Streptosporangium becharense: one gene and its partner. The protein of the gene in region 2 interacts with the protein of the main gene of each other region in a pairwise test. Links are inferred from orthologs where the notes say so. Each region holds a gene or a part of one and is shown on either strand. Other genes may lie near its edges.

Region 1 (3,717 bases), 3.3 Mb from region 2 along the record:
CGCGGCCGTCGTGGCTCGCGGGCGCCGCCGGGTCGGGCAGGTAGGTGCGGCTGAGGAGGACCACCACGGGGAGCGAGACCAGGGCGATCAGGGTCAGGTGGACCGTGACCGGCAGTCCGGCCGCGATCGCGGCGGTGCCCAGCAGGCCGGCGGCGATCGCACCCACGCACCAGCCGGCGTGCATGCCGCTCATCAGCGGGCGGCCGTAGGCACGCTCGACGGCCGAGCCCTGGGCGTTCATCGCGACGTCCACCGAGCCGAACGCCATGCCGAACAGGGTGCTGGCCACCAGCAACAGCGGGAACGTCGGCGCCGCGGCCAGCAGGGCCAGCGTGACGGCCGTCAGGGGGGCGGCGACCCGCAGGATGCTCCGGCTGCCGAAGCGCGTCATCACCACGCGCATCGACTGCATGGCGACGAGCGCCCCCAGCCCCCACACGAGGAGGGTGAGGCCGATCGAAGCCTCGGACAGGCCGAGCTTGTCGGAGAGTGCTGGAACACGTACGGTCATCGATCCGCACATCAATCCGGCGAGCACGAAGGTGAGAACCGCTCCGGTTCGAGCCGTCCTCAGGTCGCGGGTCATTACTCCATCCCTTCAATGAATGTTTTCGGTGATTACCGAGAGGGCACACTGAATGCGGTCGCTTTCGCGCATGCGGAAGCGACCACCAAACGTGTGAGATGAGGGCGCCCGGGAGATCGGGCGTGTGGTTGCGGTCGGCCGCCGTCCGGGCCGGAGGGACCGCCCGTCGAGGGGGTCGCTAACCGGGCAGCAGGGCGAGCAGACGCGTTTTCAGTTTGGCGTAGCGCTCGTCGTCGTAGAGGCCGGGGTCGTGGGTCGCCACGTCCCACAGTCCTTCGCAGGCCAGGCGCACGATCTGCGCCGCCCCCGGGTCGGGCTCACGGTCGAGCCCCTCGCGATGCCAACGGGCCATCGCCTCACGCAGCGGCGCCAACAGGTAGGTGTTGCCGGAGGCTCCGGTGACCACCGCCCAGCGACGCAGCCGGCCGCTCTGCACGGCGGCGAAGGTGGCCGCGAGATAGTTCTTGGTGTAGGTCTCCTGGCCCTGGGCCTCGATGAGCTCGTCGAACTCCTCGATCAGCCGCTCGACCATGCCCTTGATGAGGGCTTCCTTGGTGTTGAAGTGGTAGAGGAGGCCGCCCTTGCTGCATCCCGCACGTTCGGCGACGGCCGTCAGGGTGAGCGCCGCGGAGCCCTGGTCGCACAGCAGGTCCTCTGCTGCGTCCAGCAACTCCTCGCGTCTCATGCCGATTACTGTACCGTCCGGACGGTACAGTCGTCAACCGGGGGTGAGGCGCCCCCAAGGCGCGGATACCCTAAAGAGGCCGAAAAAAGAGCTGGGGAGGGGAGTGCGGCCGTGAAGTCCGCCTATCTCGATCACGCGGCGACCACGCCGATGCTTCCCGAGGCCATCGAGGCGATGACAGCTCAACTCGGCCGGGTCGGCAACGCGTCCTCGCTGCACGCGGCCGGCCGCCGTACCCGCCAGGTGGTGGAGGAGGCGCGCGAGACCATCGCCACCGCGCTCGGTGCCCGGCCGAGCGAGGTGGTCTTCACCTCCGGCGGCACCGAGGCCGACAACCTCGCCGTCAAGGGCCTGTACTGGGCCCGCCGTGCCCGAGGCGCCACCCGTATCCTGACCAGCGCGGTCGAGCACCACGCCGCTCTCGACCCGGCGCACTGGCTGGCCGACCACCAGGAGGCCGTCGTCGAGCTGCTCCCGGTCGACGAACTGGGGCGGGTGCACCCGCGGACCCTCCGCGAGGCCGTCGAACGCGATCCGGACGGCGTCGCGCTGGTCAGCGTCATGTGGGCCAACAACGAGGTCGGCACCGTTCAGCCGGTCCGGGAGCTGGCGGCCATCGCCCGCGAGCACGGCATCCCGTTCCACAGCGACGCGGTCCAGGCCGTCGGCCAGCTCCCCGTCACCTTCGCCGACTCGGGGGTCGACGCGCTGACGATCTCCGGCCACAAGATCGGCGGCCCGATGGGGGTCGGCGCGCTCCTGCTGGCCCGGGGCGTCGACCCGGTGCCGGTGCTGCACGGCGGCGGCCAGGAGCGCGACGTGCGCTCCGGCACCCTCGACGCCCCCGCCGTCGCCGGCTTCGCCGTGGCGGTGCAGGCCGCGGTGGCCCGGCAGGCCGAGACCGCGGCCCGGCTGACCGGGCTCCGCGACGACCTGATCCGCAGGGTCCGCCAGGCGGTGCCCGACGTGATCCTCAACGGTGATCCGGCCGACCGGCTGCCGGGCAACGCGCACTTCTCCTTCCCCGGCTGCGAGGGCGACGCCCTGCTCATGCTCCTGGACGCCAAGGGCGTGGAGTGCTCGACCGGTTCGGCCTGCTCCGCGGGGGTGGCCCAACCCTCCCACGTCCTGCTCGCCATGGGCGCCGACGCGGTCCGGGCACGCGGCTCGCTGCGCTTCACCCTCGGCCACACCTCCACCGAGGAGGACGTCGACCGGCTCGCCGACGTCATCGGCCATGTCGTGGAGCGGGCCCGCCGCGCCGGGCTCACCTGACCCCACCGTCGAATACCGCCGAATCCCGTCGAATCCCGCCGAATACCGCCGCGCCGGGAGGCGCGGCGTTCAGCACAGGGAAGCGGCGGCGTCCGGGCCGCGGAAGTCATGGTCCTCAGGTCCTGGAAGACACGGCGGCGTCCTGGCCGTGGAAGACACGGCCCGGACACGGCCCTCAGGCCCCGGAAGGCGCGGCGGCGTTCAGGAGGGACGCGGCGTCTCTCAGGACAGGAAGGGGGCGACGGCGGCCCAGCCGGGGTCGGCGGCCACGTCGACCCGGGGCCGCCCCTCCTTCCAGCCCGCGACGAGCTTCTCGGCGTGGACGGCCGCCCTGCCCTCCGGGTCGGCGTAGACGTGCAGCACCCGCCGGCCCTCGGCGCTCAGGTGCGCGGCGAGGACGCCGCCGCCGTCCGGGCCGCCGATCCGCCCGGCCAGCCGCTCCTCGAAGTCGCGCAACGCCTCCAGCGAGGGGCCGGTGGGCAGGCCCTCGGCGTCGTGGTGCGCGTACGGGAGGGTGATGGCGATGTGCTGGTCGAACACCGGGTAGTCCACCGGACGCAACGGGTGACGGGCGGCGGCGACCAGGCGGGCGCCACCCGCGGTCTCACCCTCCAGCAGCGCCCACTGGTCGTCCCCGTAGCCGGAGGCGAGGTCGGCGACCACCCCGGGCAGGTGCACGGCGGGCACGGCGTCCATCGGCTCGATCGCGACGGCCGAGACGTCGCCCACCCAGCGGGCCACCTCGTCCTCGCCGAGCAGCCGGTCGAGGGCGAGCAGCGCGGCCTCGACACGGGTCTCCTCCGGAAGGAGAGTGAAGATCGGGTGGTAGGCGACCACGTCCACGCGCGGGTTGCCGCGCGGGACGCGCAACCCCAGCGTGAGCTCGCCGAGCGTGAACCCGTAGCCGTCCACGTCGACCGTCAGCGTCGTGGCCCGCGGATCGGCCCGCCGCGACGGGTGGAACTCCCAGAGCCGGTCGGCGGGCGGCGCGGCGGCGGCCCAGCGGTGCGCGACGGCGCGCAGCTCCGGATCACCCGCGCAGGTGACCACGAGGGCGTGGTCGGCCCGCAGCCCCGGGGTGATCTCCCACACCAGCGAGGGGTGGACCGCCGTCACCGCGGGGCCGATCAGCTCGGCCTGCCGCCCGGTCTCGCCGGCGGTCACCGCGGCG
Region 2 (3,691 bases):
ACGGCAATGGGGGATTTATTCCGGGGAGGGGTGTCTGGCCTCCCGGCGCCGGGCGACCGGCTCCGCACCGGAGGGTGGCGCCTTCGCTGCGGGAGCCGTGCGAGGCCCCAGGAATGTGTAGCGGTGGGCCGGTGTTGGTAGCGTCTAAGAAGGACGTCACAAACAGACAGCCGCTCCCGGTGAGCGGTTGACGCAGACGCGGGAGTCACCACATGTCGGTTGAGAGCACCGAGACCACGGCGAAGGGCCTGATTCTTACTTCCGCCGCCGCGGCCAAGGTCAAGAGCCTGCTGGAGCAGCAGGGCGAAGAGGGCCTGCAGCTGCGGGTCGCGGTGCAGCCCGGTGGCTGTTCCGGCCTGCGCTACCAGCTCTTCTTCGACGACCGTTCGATGGACGGCGACGTCGTCTCCGACTTCGACGGCGTCAGCGTGGTCACCGACCGGATGAGCGCGCCGTACCTCGTCGGTGCCACGGTCGACTTCGTCGACACGATCGAGAAGCAGGGCTTCACGATCGACAACCCGAACGCCACGGGCTCCTGCGCCTGCGGCGACTCGTTCAACTAAGCCCTACCGCCAAGGCCCTCCGGAGCGACCCTCGTCGCTCCGGAGGGCCTTCGCGTGCCGACGGTGTCGCGTATCCTTGCGTGGCCCGCACGCCCAGCTGGATGCTGACAACGAGGAGAAGAACCCCGTGCGCATCGCCGTAACCGGCTCAATCGCGACCGACCATCTGATGACCTTCCCCGGGCGCTTCGGTGACCAGCTCATCGCCGAGCAGCTCGACCGGGTCTCCCTGTCGTTCCTGGTGGACGAACTGCAGATCCGCCGCGGCGGTTGCGCGGCCAACATCACCTTCGGCATGGCCTGCCTGGGGCTGCGTCCGATCCTGGTCGGCGCGGTCGGCGCCGACTTCGCCGACTACCGCTCCTGGCTGGAGCGGCACGGGGTCGACTGCGACTCGGTTCACATCTCCGAGATCCACCACACCGCCCGTTTCCTGTGCACCACGGACGACGACCACAACCAGATCGCGTCCTTCTACACCGGGGCGATGGCGGAGGCGCGGCTGATCGAGCTCGGCCCGATCGCCGAGCGGTTCGACGGCCTCGACCTGGTGCTGGTCAGCCCCAACGACCCCGAGGCGATGCTCCGGCACACCGACGAGGCGCGCCGGCGCGGCATCCCGTTCGCCGCCGACCCCTCGCAGCAGCTCGCGCGGATGCCCGGTGAGCAGATCCGCCAGCTCATCGACGGCGCCGCCTACCTGTTCAGCAACGACTACGAGAAGGGGCTCATCGAGCAGAAGACCGGCTGGTCCGACGAGGAGATCCTCGACCGGGTCGGCGTCCGCGTCACCACGCTCGGCCCCAAGGGTGCCGTCATCGACCGCAAGGGCGAGCCGTCCGTGCATGTGGCCCCGGCGCCCGAGCTCGGCAAGGCCGACCCCACCGGGGTCGGCGACGCCTTCCGCGCCGGCTTCCTGGCCGGTGTGGCCTGGGGCCTGTCTCCGGAGCGCTGTGCCCAGGTGGGCAACCTCACCGCCACCCACGTGCTGGAGCAGGTCGGCTGCCAGGAGTACGAACTGGGGCAGAAGGTCTTCCTGGAGCGTTTCGCCGACGCCTACGGCGCCGAGGCCGCCGCCGAGGTCGGCCGCTTCGTCAAGTGCTACCACGCCTGAGCGGCCGTCAGACCCGGGCCGTCGCGCCACCCCGGGCCGTCACCGTGCCCGGGCGGCCGTCGCGTCCGTGTCGTCGCCGTACGGGCACCGCGTCCGGGGTTCCGCGTGCCGGCACCGGGTCCGGGCCGTCGGCGGTGCGGCGGCCCGGACCCGCAGGTCAGTAGTTGCGCCGTACGTGGATGGCCCAGCCGCGCTGGGGCAGCTCGTAGCTGGCCACGTGGTGGTGGGACTTCAGCCGGCACCACGCCGGGATGTCGGTGACGGCGGCGGGGTCGTCGGCGAGAACGGCGACGATCCCGTTGAGCGGCACGTAATTGATCTGCTCGGCCAGCATGATGATGGGGATCGGGCACTTCTTGCCCAGCGCGTCGATGGTCAGCGCCGGGGGCTGGGTCGATCCCGCCGGGGTGGCCTGGCCGGACGTCATGACGTCTTCACTCCCTGCGTGTCGGTCACTGTCTGATCCCCGCCTCCTCACGGATCCCGCGCACCGCTCCGGGCAGGACGGCGAGGAAGCGGTCGACCTCCTCCGCCGAGGTGCCCCGGGGCAGTGACACGCGCACGTTGCCGTGCGTGAGCACGCCCATGGCTTGCAGAACGTGCGATGGACGAAGCGTACTCGCCGTGCAGGAACTGCCGGACGATACCGAGAATCCGGCCTTGTCGAGTTCAGTCAGCAACGCCTCACCTTCCACGTAAAGACACGAAAAGGTGACAATATGCGGGGCCCGTGCGACCGGGTCGCCGATGACCTCGACATCCGGGACGAGCCTGGGCACCTCGGTTCTGACGCGTTCGACGAGCGCCGAGAGCCTGGCGGACTCGCGGGCCGACTCGGCGACCGCGGCCCGCAGCGCGGCGGCGGACGCGACGATCGCCGGCACGTTCTCGAAGCCGGGCACCCGGCGCCGCTCGCGGTCGTCCTCGGGCAGCGGGGCCCGCCACCGCACACCCTTGCGGACCACGAGCACGCCGACCCCGGCCGGGCCGCCCCACTTGTGCGCGCTGGCGGTCAGCACCGACCAGCCGCCGGGGAGCGGCATCCGGCCCGCCGTCTGGGCCGCGTCCACCAGCAGCGGCACGCCCGCCTCGGCGCAGGCCGTCGCCGCCTCGGCGACCGGCTGGAGCGTGCCGACCTCGTGGTTGGCGCTCTGCAGGCAGGCCAGGGCCGTGCCCTCGGCGAGGACGGCCTCGCGGAAGGCGCCCGGGTCGACCGCGCCGGTGATGCCCACGCCGACCGTCTCGACGGAGCCGCCCTCGTGCTCGTGCAGCGCCGCGGCGTGCAGCACGCTGGAGTGCTCCACCGCCGATGTGGCCAGGCGCCGGCCCGCCCGGCGCCGCCCCCGCAGCGTGCCGAGGACTCCCAGGTGCACGGCCTGGGTGCCCGAGGAGGTGAAGGACACCTCGTCGGCCCGGACGCCGAGCGCCTCGGCGACCTCGGCCCGCGCCTGTTCCAGTAACATCCTTGCTCGGCGGGCGGAGCCGTAGAGCCTCGCGGGGTCGGCCCAGCCGGCGTCGAGGGCCGCGATGAGAGCCTCGCGCGCCTGGGGGTGCAGCGGCTCGGTGGAGGCCGCGTCGAAGTACGCCACATTCCCATCGTCGCACCACGCGCGGCGCAAGCGGGGGCTGCGGGGGAGGGCGGGGGTGGTCCGCGCTAATGTGTCCCCCAGCGTGAAGCTGTGAACTACAACCTTTGAACATGAACAAACAACCGCTCAGGAGTGACTCCTGGGCTCCATCTGTGGGGTAGGCGATCCGTGAGTCCGACCCGCCGTTCTGCACGGCGTCCGTTGGCCCGCCGCCGGGTGCCACGCGCTGCCGCTCTGGCGCTGCTGCTGGTGTCCGTGACGGCGTGCAGTGCCGAAGAGTGGTCCCGAGGCGGCTTGCCCAAGGGGGTCACCGAGCAGTCCGACGCCGTCCAGAGTCTCTGGAACGGGTCCTGGATCGCCGCCCTGGCCACCGGTGTGGTCGTGTGGGGCCTGATCCTGTGGTCCGTGGCCTTCCACCGCAA

What was found. The genes of interacting proteins can lie anywhere in the genome.
Region 1: the proteins of F4562_RS07440 (region 2) and F4562_RS22245 interact in binary tests that used the Escherichia coli proteins (3 or more experiments, as listed by UniProt). The link is inferred for Streptosporangium becharense from one-to-one orthologs.

Annotation. Positions count from the first base shown.
Region 1 is NZ_JACHMP010000001.1:5,059,676-5,063,392, forward strand. What follows is about bases 664-3,464. They hold F4562_RS22245 (cysteine desulfurase family protein), read left to right. Parts: upstream 664-1,382; coding sequence 1,383-2,546; downstream 2,547-3,464. Other genes in these bases: F4562_RS22240 (TetR/AcrR family transcriptional regulator), read right to left, coding at 765-1,271; F4562_RS22250 (DUF695 domain-containing protein), read right to left, coding at 2,769-3,464. In the rest of the region: F4562_RS22235 (MFS transporter), read right to left, coding at 1-586; more of F4562_RS22250, read right to left, coding at 3,465-3,717. UniProt on the Escherichia coli protein: Master enzyme that delivers sulfur to a number of partners involved in Fe-S cluster assembly, tRNA modification or cofactor biosynthesis. Catalyzes the removal of elemental sulfur from cysteine to produce alanine.
Region 2 is NZ_JACHMP010000001.1:1,738,504-1,742,194, reverse strand. Bases 473-3,247 are described here. They hold F4562_RS07440 (sulfurtransferase TusA family protein), read right to left. Parts: upstream 2,108-3,247; coding sequence 1,838-2,107; downstream 473-1,837. Other genes in these bases: F4562_RS07435 (cysteine desulfurase family protein), read right to left, coding at 2,133-3,247; F4562_RS07445 (carbohydrate kinase family protein), read left to right, coding at 694-1,680; erpA (iron-sulfur cluster insertion protein ErpA), read left to right, coding at 473-566. In the rest of the region: more of erpA, read left to right, coding at 213-472; more of F4562_RS07435, read right to left, coding at 3,248-3,269; ctaC (aa3-type cytochrome oxidase subunit II), read left to right, coding at 3,486-3,691. UniProt on the Escherichia coli protein: Sulfur carrier protein involved in sulfur trafficking in the cell. Part of a sulfur-relay system required for 2-thiolation during synthesis of 2-thiouridine of the modified wobble base 5-methylaminomethyl-2-thiouridine (mnm(5)s(2)U) in tRNA.